2 regions of the Sporolactobacillus sp. Y61 genome follow, and region 2 is predicted to be linked to the other one. Evidence: riboswitches for the same ligand, from Rfam matches in the RefSeq annotation. Region 2 holds a riboswitch; the other holds the start of a gene.
What was found. A riboswitch is a leader RNA that binds a small molecule or an ion and turns the genes downstream of it on or off. The one in region 2 is predicted to bind S-adenosylmethionine.
Positions count from the first base shown of each region.

Region 1 (5,444 bases), 410 kb from region 2:
GCATGTACATTAACCGCGGTTCATCAAACAGCCAGTGATTATGAACAGCTGTTACGATCAGACCTCTTTTTCTTAATGCAGTCAGAAACGGATTGATTTCCTGTTGAAGAATAACCGATTCACCTAAGTTAAGGGTTTCCCCTCTTTTACTGTTTTCAAACGAGAGGGCAAAAGGGAGTGCCAGAGGTGAACGGGTTCGGCGGTTCAGAATGGTCGCATTTATATTTCTGAGCCGTTGAACCACACAGGCTGGAGTAGACGTAATCACTACTCCGCCAATAATATCTGCAAGTTTTTGACAGGTTGATGAGGTTGATGACATATACACATCTCCAATTCATTTTGATAGTGTATGGTATGTGAATTGAAGACAACCCGTCCGGGCAAATCAGTGTTATGTTATAAAAGGGTGAGTGTTTGAGACTTATGACAGACCCTGCTCAGTTACGCTCCCTTATCCCTGGCAGCGTTTTTTTGATACGCTTCTGCCGAAATGTTTATACTTAAGCAAAAAAAAGCCGCCATCACGGCGGCTTTCGCATTTTGATCCTTATTTTCCAACTGTATTTTCGAGTTCCGCACGCACTTCACGGGCAGCTTCAACCATGTTTCTGAGAGCCGGAATCGCTTCTTCCGGTTTGCGCGTTTTCAGGCCGCAGTCCGGGTTGATCCAGACGATTTTCGGATTGAGCACCTTCAGCGCACGTTCGGCGTAGGACTTCATTTCCTCAACGCTCGGAATACGCGGACTGTGGATGTCGTAAACGCCAAGTCCGATGCCTTTTTTATATTCAAAGTCTTCAAAAGTGGAGATGATTTCCCCATGGCTGCGGGCCGCTTCGATTGAAATCACATCGGTATCGAGTGCATCAATGGCACCGATGATTTCATCGAATTCCGAGTAACACATATGTGTATGGATCTGTGTATCATTATTAACGAATGACGTGGCGAGCCGGAATGCATATACGGCATCATGCAGGTACCCTGCCTTCTTTTCTTCCTTCAGGGGCAGCCCTTCGCGAAGCGCTGGCTCGTCGACCTGAATCATCCGGATATCTGCCTCTTCCAGGGCGTGTACTTCTTTTTTCAGTGCAAGTGCGATCTGATTAAATACAGTCGCCTGACTGATGTCATTTCGAACGAAGGACCAGTTGTAAATTGTAACCGGACCGGTGAGCATGCCCTTAACCGGCTTTTTTGTCAGCGACTGGGCATAGGCACTTTCCCTGACCGTCATTGGCCCCCGCCAGGCGACATCGCCGAAAATCAGCGGCGGCTTGACGCAGCGCGAACCATAAGACTGTACCCAACCGAAACGGGTAAAGGCAAATCCGGCCAGCTTTTCGCCAAAATATTCGACCATGTCATTACGTTCAAATTCGCCATGAACGAGTACATCAATGCCGATATCTTCCTGAATGTCGATCCATTTCGCTATTTCATCTTTAATAAACCGGTCATATTGATCCTGCGACCATTCGCCCCGGCGCAGTCTGCGACGCGCGAGGCGAACTTCTTTAGTCTGCGGAAAACTGCCGATGGTTGTGGAAGGCAGGGGAGGAAGCTTAAAAGCATCCGCCTGAATAGCCTGCCGCAGTTTCCAGGAACCGGGACGTGCCGGCAGTTCCTGGTCGAGATGACTCAGTTCCTTCTGCACCTCTTTATTGTTGCGGTGCACGGAAGTTTTCAGAGCAGAGAGTTCTTCATTGTTCTGCCGAAAAGCGGCGGCGGCAGAAGATGCGCCCTCGTTCAGCGCATGAGCCAGCACAACGACCTCGTCAAGCTTTTCATCGGCGAAGGACAGGGCACCTTTCAATACAGGATCCAGTTCCCTTTCGTTTTTGACGGTAACGGGAACATGAAGCAGGCTGCACGATGGAGTGACCCAGAGTTTGTCCTTTCCTCCGACCGCATCGAGCAGGCTCTTCAGTTCACTGAAGGTCGCCTGCAGATCTGCTTTCCAGACATTGCGTCCGTCAATGACACCGGCGGCCAGCACTTTGTCCTGCGGGAATCCAAACGTCTTTACCGCCTGCAGATTGGCTTCTTTTCCGTAGACGAAGTCCAGTCCGATGCCGTCAACAGGCAGGTTGACAACGGTCTGATAGGCGTCAACTGCTTCAAAATACGTCTGAAGCAGGATCGACAGACCCGGTGTGCCGTCTTTAATCCTCTGATAGACGTTCTGGAAGACGGACACGTCCTCTTTCGGCAGCGTTTTTACAAGAATCGGTTCATCCAGCTGTACCCATTCCGCTCCGGCAGTCCGTAATTCATTCAGGACCTGGATATACAGCGGGATCAGTGCATCCAGGAGCGTCTGAAAGTGATCCCTGTTGTACCCCTTGGAAAGTTTAAGCAGGGTCACCGGCCCGACAAGAACAGGTTTGGCTGTAATACCGAGTTCTTTTTTCGCTTCGTTGAACAAACGGAGCAAGCGATTTTCGGTAATAAACGGCTTCGTCTCATTACTGATTTCCGGAACAATATAGTGATAATTTGTGTCAAACCATTTGGTCATTTCTGAAGCTTCCGCCTCTTTGGTGCCGCGCGCGATTGAAAAGTAAGTCTCAAGGGAAACCTGCTTTTCTCCCGTGTTGAACCGCTCAGGAATCAAACCGAATAAGACCGCGGTATCCAGAACGTGGTCATAGAAGCTGAAGTCTCCGACCGGAATCAGATCCACACCAATTTCTTTCTGCTTCTTCAGGTTATTCAACCACAGCTTTTTCGTTGTTTCCAGAAACTCCCCTTTGGAGATCTTTTTTGACCAGAACCGTTCCACAGCTTTTTTCCATTCCCTTTTTTCCCCAATCCTCGGATAACCGAGATTGGCACTCAGCACATCTCCCATGCTCTCATCCTCCCGTTTCTTCGTTTTTTCTCTCAAGGTGCAAAATTAAAAGCCTCTCTGAACCAGAGAGGCTTAAACGTTCATCAGCACCCTCTTATTTCTCAAAACTTCATGTTCGAAGTTTTGCTGGAATTGGCACCTTTTTCATAAAAGATTGAAAGGTTGCCGGGCTTCATTGGGCCAGTCCCTCCGCCGCTCTAAATAAGAGTTTCTTTTTAAGTTTACAGAAATTTTAGCATGAAACCGGGTATCCGTCAATGCCGGAGATGAATTTACCACAGATGTAAACAATTGATTCTCAGGCGACGATAATAAAAATGTGTGTGTGTGTTTAACCACAGTCAATCCATGACGACAGACAAGCAGGTGGCAGCATGAAGAAGGCAATGGAAAGATGGAAAAGTGAACTGAAAAAAGTGGACGTACACATCGATACTGATGATGAACGGTTACAAGTACAGATAAAATTGATCGGGCTGACTGCTCTTGATCTTAGAATACTGAAATGGGCACAGCCGGGAATGAAGGTCTGTTTCGGTCAAATAATGGATGACTTCATGAGGATGATTGAGGCGTTTCCGGAACTTAAGAGTCGGGAGGAGCCCGGTGCGTCAAAAATCCTGAAACAATTATTCTATGACCAGCTGATCTTCGTTTTCAGCGGGCAGATCGATCGATCGGTTGTGCAAATATGCAGAAGGAAAGCGTCTATCCTTTTTGCTCATAAAATGACTCCCTCTTACTATCTTGCCTGTCTCTCTCACCTGAGACATCTGACGGCAGAGGCTGCCTTCCGAAAATGGAAAACCGTGTTTCAGCTGACACAGATTTTAACTTCTATGGATAAAATGATGAGTTTTGAACAGCAGCTGGTCATTGAAGCCTATCAGGCGTACGTAAGAGAAGCGGAAAATCAGAAAGAAAAAGCCATGCGCTATAAGGCCTATCATGATACACTGACCGGTCTTCCAAACCGCAGAAGTGCAGATGAGGCCATCCGTATAACCCTTGATTCGGCGCGCAGAAACAGCAGGACGTGCGCTCTGTTTACCATCAATATTGATCGATTCAAGATGGTGAATGAAGTATACGGCCGTCATTGCGGCGATCTCTTTCTTCAGACAGCCGCCCGGCGTCTGCAGCAGGCTATTAAGTCCTATGACACGAAGCTGTTCCGGATCAACAGTGATGAGTTTTGCGTACTCTTGCGCGATGATCTCAGCCGTGAAACGCTGGCTGCACTGGCTTCCCGGATGGTCGCCATTTCCGGTCAGGCATATATGATAAAAGGACGGAAAATCTTCGCTACCGTCAGTGTCGGCATTGCCTGCTACCCGCGAGACGGAGAAAATGATCTGCATCTTCGAACGAGTGCGGAAGCCGCATTGAGAGAAGCAAAACAGGGGAAAACCGGCTTTTTCTTTTACAATAATGAACTGCATAACCGTCAGCTTCAGAAGGTGGGGATTGAAAATGACCTGCACAGCGCGTTACATAAGAATCAGTTTCTTCTCTATTATCAGCCTCAGATCCGATCAGGGGATCGGAAGGTTATTGGAACAGAAGCCCTGATCCGATGGAGCCATCCTCAATGCGGACTCGTTTCTCCGAACGGGTTTATTCCCGTCGCAGAAGAGACCGGGCAGATCCGTGAAATAGGGAACTGGGTCATTCAGGAAGCCTGCAGACAGATGAAAGCCTGGCAGGATGCCGGCAGTTGCAAAATCCCTGTCTCGGTCAATCTCTCTTTCAGCCAGTTCCATGATGACCAGCTTCCTGAATACATCCGGCACGTGCTTCAGGCAAACGGACTGGAACCTCAGTATCTGATCCTCGAAATCACCGAATCCATGATGGCGGAGGATTTCAGACATTCAGCCCGGATGCTTCGTGAAATCAAAGATATGGGGATTAAAGTCAGTGTGGATGACTTCGGGACAGGTTACAGTTCACTCAGCTATCTGAAGCATCTGCCGGTCGATCGTATTAAGATTGATCGTTCATTTGTGACGGATATCGCGCAAAATAAGCGGGATAAAGCGATTGTGGCTGCCATTGTTGATCTGGCGGAACACCTCTTAATTGAAGTCATTGCCGAGGGTATTGAAAATGAAGAACAGCTCCATGCCGTCGAGCAGTGCCGCTGTCGTGCGATCCAGGGTTTTTATTACAGCCGGCCGCTTTCATGCGGAGATTTCCAGCGCTATATGATGACCGGTGGCGGTGAGATTTCATAAACAATATCGGAACACCGGAAATTGTCGCACTTCTGTCACAGGAAAAACGCTTTCTGACTCCCCGATAAAAGCAGATAACGGGATAGACTGTAATTAACTGCTATTATGCTCTGCAAGAGTGAAGAAGGAGAGATGTTGAGAGAAATGCGTTTTCGAAAAAGACAGATTGAAAGCGACTGGCGGAGTGAAGCCAAAAAGGAAAGCGTCAGGATCCAGGTGCAGGATCAATCGGTACGTGATAAGCTGAATATGCTGGATATGACGGCTGAGGACCTGCAGTTTCTGAAAGCAATCCGTCCTTTTGCTGAGAAGGACATTAAAGAGATGGCGCGAAACTTTTATGCCAGCTT
Region 1 is NZ_CP159510.1:3,055,013-3,060,456, reverse strand. Features, by position in the region: gene ABNN70_RS14635 (DUF1259 domain-containing protein) at 1-322, opposite strand, end outside; gene metE (5-methyltetrahydropteroyltriglutamate--homocysteine S-methyltransferase) at 551-2,857, opposite strand; SAM riboswitch class I at 2,949-3,065, opposite strand; gene ABNN70_RS14625 (EAL domain-containing protein) at 3,232-5,094, shown strand; gene ABNN70_RS14620 (globin-coupled sensor protein) at 5,239-5,444, shown strand, end outside.
Region 1: it holds a riboswitch for S-adenosylmethionine, as region 2 does, so the genes downstream of both, metE (5-methyltetrahydropteroyltriglutamate--homocysteine S-methyltransferase) here and metC (cystathionine beta-lyase) in region 2, are expected to answer to the same signal.

Region 2 (5,444 bases):
ATACCGGCCAGCTTAGCAAGCAGTCTGTACCTTCATTTTGTGTCCTTATGCAGCTGCAAAGTAAAGAAGGATGTCGCACAGTCATAGACCTTTGTGACATCCTCTTTCTCTAATCGTTGAGCGTTTTCATGCAATCGTTAATTGGCCATATGATCGTTAGACAGCTAATATTGGTCATGATAAACCGTCGATTCTTGATCATCAGCGCACCAGGGTGACCTGATTTTGTCTGCTTTTTCGCGTAAAACGTACTCAAAAGAAGGATCCTCTCTGGCTGTGTGGTGATTTAATTTTACCAGATTTGGATTCTTTTTTCGTACACTTTTTTCATGCACAGGGTGCGATCGAGAAAAGTGATCAGATCAAGCATCTGAGCATCTTGGAGAAATTATTTTTGCCTGTGTTATTTAGATTTGTTAAAGAACGAAACAACACGGTGCATTCCAAATAGTGGGTGCGCCGTGCATCTTTTAAGGGTTCTCTTTTAATCATCAGGCCTCTGACCAGATTTTTTGAGCCGTGTCGATAACACGTTTTAATTTGGCCCATTGCTCAGCTTCAGTCAATTTATTCCCTTCCTCAGTAGAAGCAAACCCGCATTGTGTAGACAGGCAGAGATTGTTCAGCGGAACATAATGAGTCGCTTCCCTGACGCGCTTTTCCAATGCTTCCTCTGATTCAAGTTCCGGAAATTTAGACGTGACCAGACCAAGAACAATCCTTTTATCCGAACCCTTGGTGAAAATATCGCCGAGCGGTGAAAAGTCTCCGGACCGTTCGTTATCGTATTCCAGGAAATACCCATCATAATTCAGCTGCGACAGGTATTTTGCCACCGGTCCGTAACCGCCGGAGAAAAGGAATGTGGAACGGAAATTTCCGCGACAGATATGGGTAGTGATCGTCATATCCTCCGGGCGGTCCTGAAGAGCACCATTGATGACGGTCACACTGTCTTTGGCAATTTGTTCATATTTTGCCTTTTCTTCAGCACTTTTGGCGTTGATGATCTGATTGATCAGAAAAGCCCAGGTTGTATCGTCAAGCTGCAGATAGCGACAGCCGAGATCATAGAAATGGCGAATGGTCTGACGATAGGCGACTGCCAGGTCCTTCAGAAAATCCTGGCGGGAAGCATAGAACTTAACGGCATTGTCGTCGCGATGGTCACGGAAATAGAGCGTGGGGCTGGGAATGGTTTGTTTTGCCAGAATCCCTTTGGGAACAATGCTGTTCAGAAATTCAAAGGCTTTGAAAAAAGGATGATCCGGATTATAAGACACTTTGTCCGAGAAACGAACATTCGTATCGCGTGTTTTTGCCCCCTTAAATTTATAGCTGGCGTGTTGTGAATAGGTTTCAACACCATTCAACCCTGCCAGAAAATCCAGGTGCCACCAGCTGCGACGGAATTCACCGTCCGTAACAGCTTTCAATCCGAGATTGACTTGTTTCGCGACAACTTTCCGTATTTCTTCATCTTCTACTTTGGTCAGATCTGACCGGGTAATTTCTCCTGAAAGGAACTTTTCGCGGGCGGATTTAAGTTCATCAGGTCTTAGCAGACTGCCTACCTGGTCGAATCGAAAGGGTACTGTTTTGGTTGTTGTGATAGCCATTTTTGTTTCCTCCTGAATGAGATATTGGTCAGTTAACGCTGGTCACTGTTTCCTGTTTCTTTTCATTGATTGCTGTAAGGCCCCTGGTGAAGTCCTTGATCAAGTCATCCGCATCTTCCAGACCGACGGACAGACGGAGCAGACCGCTGCCGATACCAGCTTTGATTCGCTCTTCTTCGCTGAGTTCCGCATGAGACATTTTCGGTGGATAGGAGAGGATCGACTCGACGGCGCCGAGACTAACGGCGAAAATCGGCAGAGAAATGTGGTTGACAAACGTGCGCGCCGCCGCCTCGTTTTCCAGTTCGAAGGAGAGCACGGCGCCGCCGGACATTGCCTGTTGCTTCTGGATTTTCGAGCCGGGATGTCCGGGTAATCCGGGATAGAATACCTTTTTGACTTCTGGACGATCCGAGAAGAATGAAGCGATTTTTAAGGCGGATGCCGCCGACTTTTTAATCCGTACATCCAGTGTTTTCAGGCCTCGCAAAAGCAGCCAGGAATCCTGGACGCCGAGCACGGCACCCAGTGCATTCTGCAAAAAATACAGCTTGTCTGCCAATTCTTTATTTCCGGCTACGGCCAGACCGGCAATAACATCACTATGTCCGGAAATAAATTTTGTCGCACTGTGCAGCACCAGATCGGCACCTAACTGCAACGGCCGCTGAAAGACCGGCGTCATAAAGGTGTTATCTACAAAGGTATAACATCGATGAACTTTTGCAATTTTCGCAATGGCGCGGATGTCTGAGACCTTAAGCGTTGGATTGGACGGTGTTTCGACATAGATGACTTTTGTGTTCGGACGGATGGCTGCCCTTACTTCATCGAGCCGGGTTGTATCGACAAAGGTGTGGTCGATACCGAGACGTCCAAGTACTTCAGTTAAAATACGAAAGGTTCCTCCGTAGACATTCTTGGGAACAACGGCATGATCTCCCGCTGACAGAAGCAGAAATGCTGTGGAAATAGCAGCCATTCCCGAGGCAAAGGCGAAACCGCGGACGCCTCCTTCCAGATCGGCAATGGCATTTTCTAAAGCGTCACGTGTCGGGTTTCCTGATCGTGTATAATCATATTTCCCAAAGTGATCAAAATCTGATTGATGAAATGTGGATGACAGATAGACAGGAACATTTGCCGCACCAGTCTCGGGATCTACCCGGACAGTGTCGCGGACAATCCGGGTCGGGAACTGATAATCGTCAGCCATTGACAGGCACCTCTTTCAAAAAATTTGTTGAAGCAATTGCGTAAAATAAAAAGGCTCTCTTCGGGAAGAAGAGAGCCATACGCTCGAATGTCTCTTCTTATCCCTCAGTCACATCACTGTGTCTGCTGGGATTAGCACCTTACCGGATCACGTAGATACGGCGGTTGCTGAAGCGTCATCGGGCCAGTCCCTCAACTTCTCTAGATAAGAAAATGAATCATTTTAACTTGTTTAGTTGAACCCTATTTTACGCCAAAAAGTTTTTTTTGCAAGCTTTCAAACATTATAATTTCGAATTTATTGAAACAGAAAGTATCGGGACCTGCCTGATTTTGGGAAGGAAGCCATGAAGTACATGTACCTATTGATGTGCCGGACTGTAAAGGCTTTGTTTACCTGGCTGGATCGAGTGATTGTAGAGAATAAACAGATTGAGGGATGAATAGATAGCCATAAGGATCAGCGAACCCTTCAGTTCCAGCTGATCTGATTTTACAACTGGCCTGTAAGAAGATAGACTATAATTGCAAACAATAGTAAGTAAAGGCACAGGGATGAAACCTGTTCTTATAAAAATCAAGGAGGCTGGATCGATGGTTCGTGTACTTATTTTAGGTGCCAATGGTCAGATTGCCCGACTTGCCGAGCAGCTGCTGCTTGCGGAGACAGAGGCGCAATTAACACTTTTTCTGCGTCGTCCGAATCGACTGACGCCGGCCGATGCCCGCAGAGAAAAAGTCATCGGTGGTGACGCGACTGATCAGAGTGCGCTTATCGAAGCGATGAACGGGATTGATGTGGTCTATGCCAATCTGGCTGGACAGAATATTGAAGAGCAGGCCAGAGCAGTGACCGCCGCCATGAATAAGAGCGGTGTCAGGAGACTCATCTGGATTTCAACGCTCGGTATCTATGATGAGGTTCCGGGCAACTTCGGTAAATGGAACAAACAGCAGCTGGGCAGCTATCTGGATCGCTACGGCGCAGCGGCAAAAGTCATCGAAAACTCAGGTCTGGATGAGACGATCATTCGTCCCGCCTGGCTGACAAATAAAGATGAAATTGACTATGAAACGACCGAGAAGAGTGAGCTGTTCAAGGGGACGGAAGTTTCCAGAAAAAGTGTTGCTGCTTTTGTTGTCCGCCTTATCCAGGATCCTTCAAAAGAAGTGCACGCTTCGGTCGGAATAGATAAACCGCATACCGACGGTGACAAACCCGCCTGGTTTTAAGTCGTTTTATTAGGCGCTTGTTTCTGGAATGCGCATTCTTTGAAAATAGTTACTTAATTGCACCACACCGCTGAACAGCATAAAAAGCATCACCCAAAGCTATAAATAAGACAAGATCGAGATAGATGGACCTGACGGAATGATGAATTTCGTCAGGTTCTTTACTTCGTGGAATCTAAAGGATATCCCAATTATTTGGTTACAGTCCTTTTATTTGACAGGAAAAAATGTATCAATTATTATACCCATAGGGGTATAAGGAGGGATTGTTCATGGAGTATACAGCGCAAATGAAAAATCGATTGAAACGAATTGATGGTCAGATCCGCGGAATTCTTAACATGATGGAACAAGGTGAAGACTGCCGCAGTGTAGTGACCCAGATGACTGCTGCCCGGACGGCAATGGATCGTGCACTTGGTTTAGTTATTGGAAAGAATCTGGAAGCCTGTCTGCGGGAGCAGATTGAGAGCGGTAAAGGATCAACTGAATCCATCGTAAATGAAGCGGTTCAAATGCTGGTGAAAAGTCGCTAAGGAATCAAGATGCCGTGAATCGATGGCGAAGGGAGGAAAAATAAATATGAAATGCCTGTTCTTTTGCAGACCTAAAATAAAGAAGATAAGCACTTCGGAACTAAAAGAGACTTATCTGCCTGATAAAAAGGGAAAATACTTTCTTGATGTGCGCACAAAGCCGGAGTTCAGCAGTCGATCCATCCCGGGCTTTATCAATATTCCGCTGCAAACTTTGAAAAATCATCTCAACAAGATCCCGAAAGAAAAAGAAGTCGTCGTCATCTGTCAAAGCGGTATGAGAAGCTCAGTCGCCTGCAAGTTTTTGAAAAAAGCGGGCTATGAAAAAGTGACCAATGTACGCGGCGGGATGAATCGCTGGTAGTTTTTTTATGGAGTAAATTATACCCCCACGGGTATAATGCTGTGCAGGTTTTTGATAAGAAATGATCCAGGGAGGAAAACAGCATGTATGAAGAACTGACACCTGAAGAAGTCGAACGTCTGGTGCGCAACCATACACCGTTAAGTATTATTGATGTCCGTGAACCGTTTGAATTTGCCGGGGGACATATTCCGGGGGCGATCAATATTTCGGTTAATGAGATTCCGAACCGAATCGGTGAAATCAACAAAGAGCAAGAACACATCATGGTTTGTCAATCCGGAAACAGAAGCGATGTGGCTTCTGCCATCCTGTCCGCAAATGGATTTAAGGTGAAAAATATGGCCGGCGGAATGATGAACTGGCACGGACCGATTGAACGCTAAGGAGGGAAATGCAATGAAATACGTCATTATTGGCGGGGTGGCCGGTGGGATGTCGGCAGCCACGCGGCTTCGCCGATTAAATGAAGAAGCA
Region 2 is NZ_CP159510.1:242,416-247,859, reverse strand. Features, by position in the region: gene ABNN70_RS01250 (vitamin B12 independent methionine synthase) at 492-1,619, opposite strand; gene metC (cystathionine beta-lyase) at 1,648-2,835, opposite strand; SAM riboswitch class I at 2,930-3,046, opposite strand; gene ABNN70_RS01240 (SDR family oxidoreductase) at 3,429-4,067, shown strand; gene ABNN70_RS01235 (metal-sensitive transcriptional regulator) at 4,340-4,603, shown strand; gene ABNN70_RS01230 (rhodanese-like domain-containing protein) at 4,650-4,967, shown strand; gene ABNN70_RS01225 (rhodanese-like domain-containing protein) at 5,051-5,353, shown strand; gene ABNN70_RS01220 (FAD-dependent oxidoreductase) at 5,367-5,444, shown strand, end outside.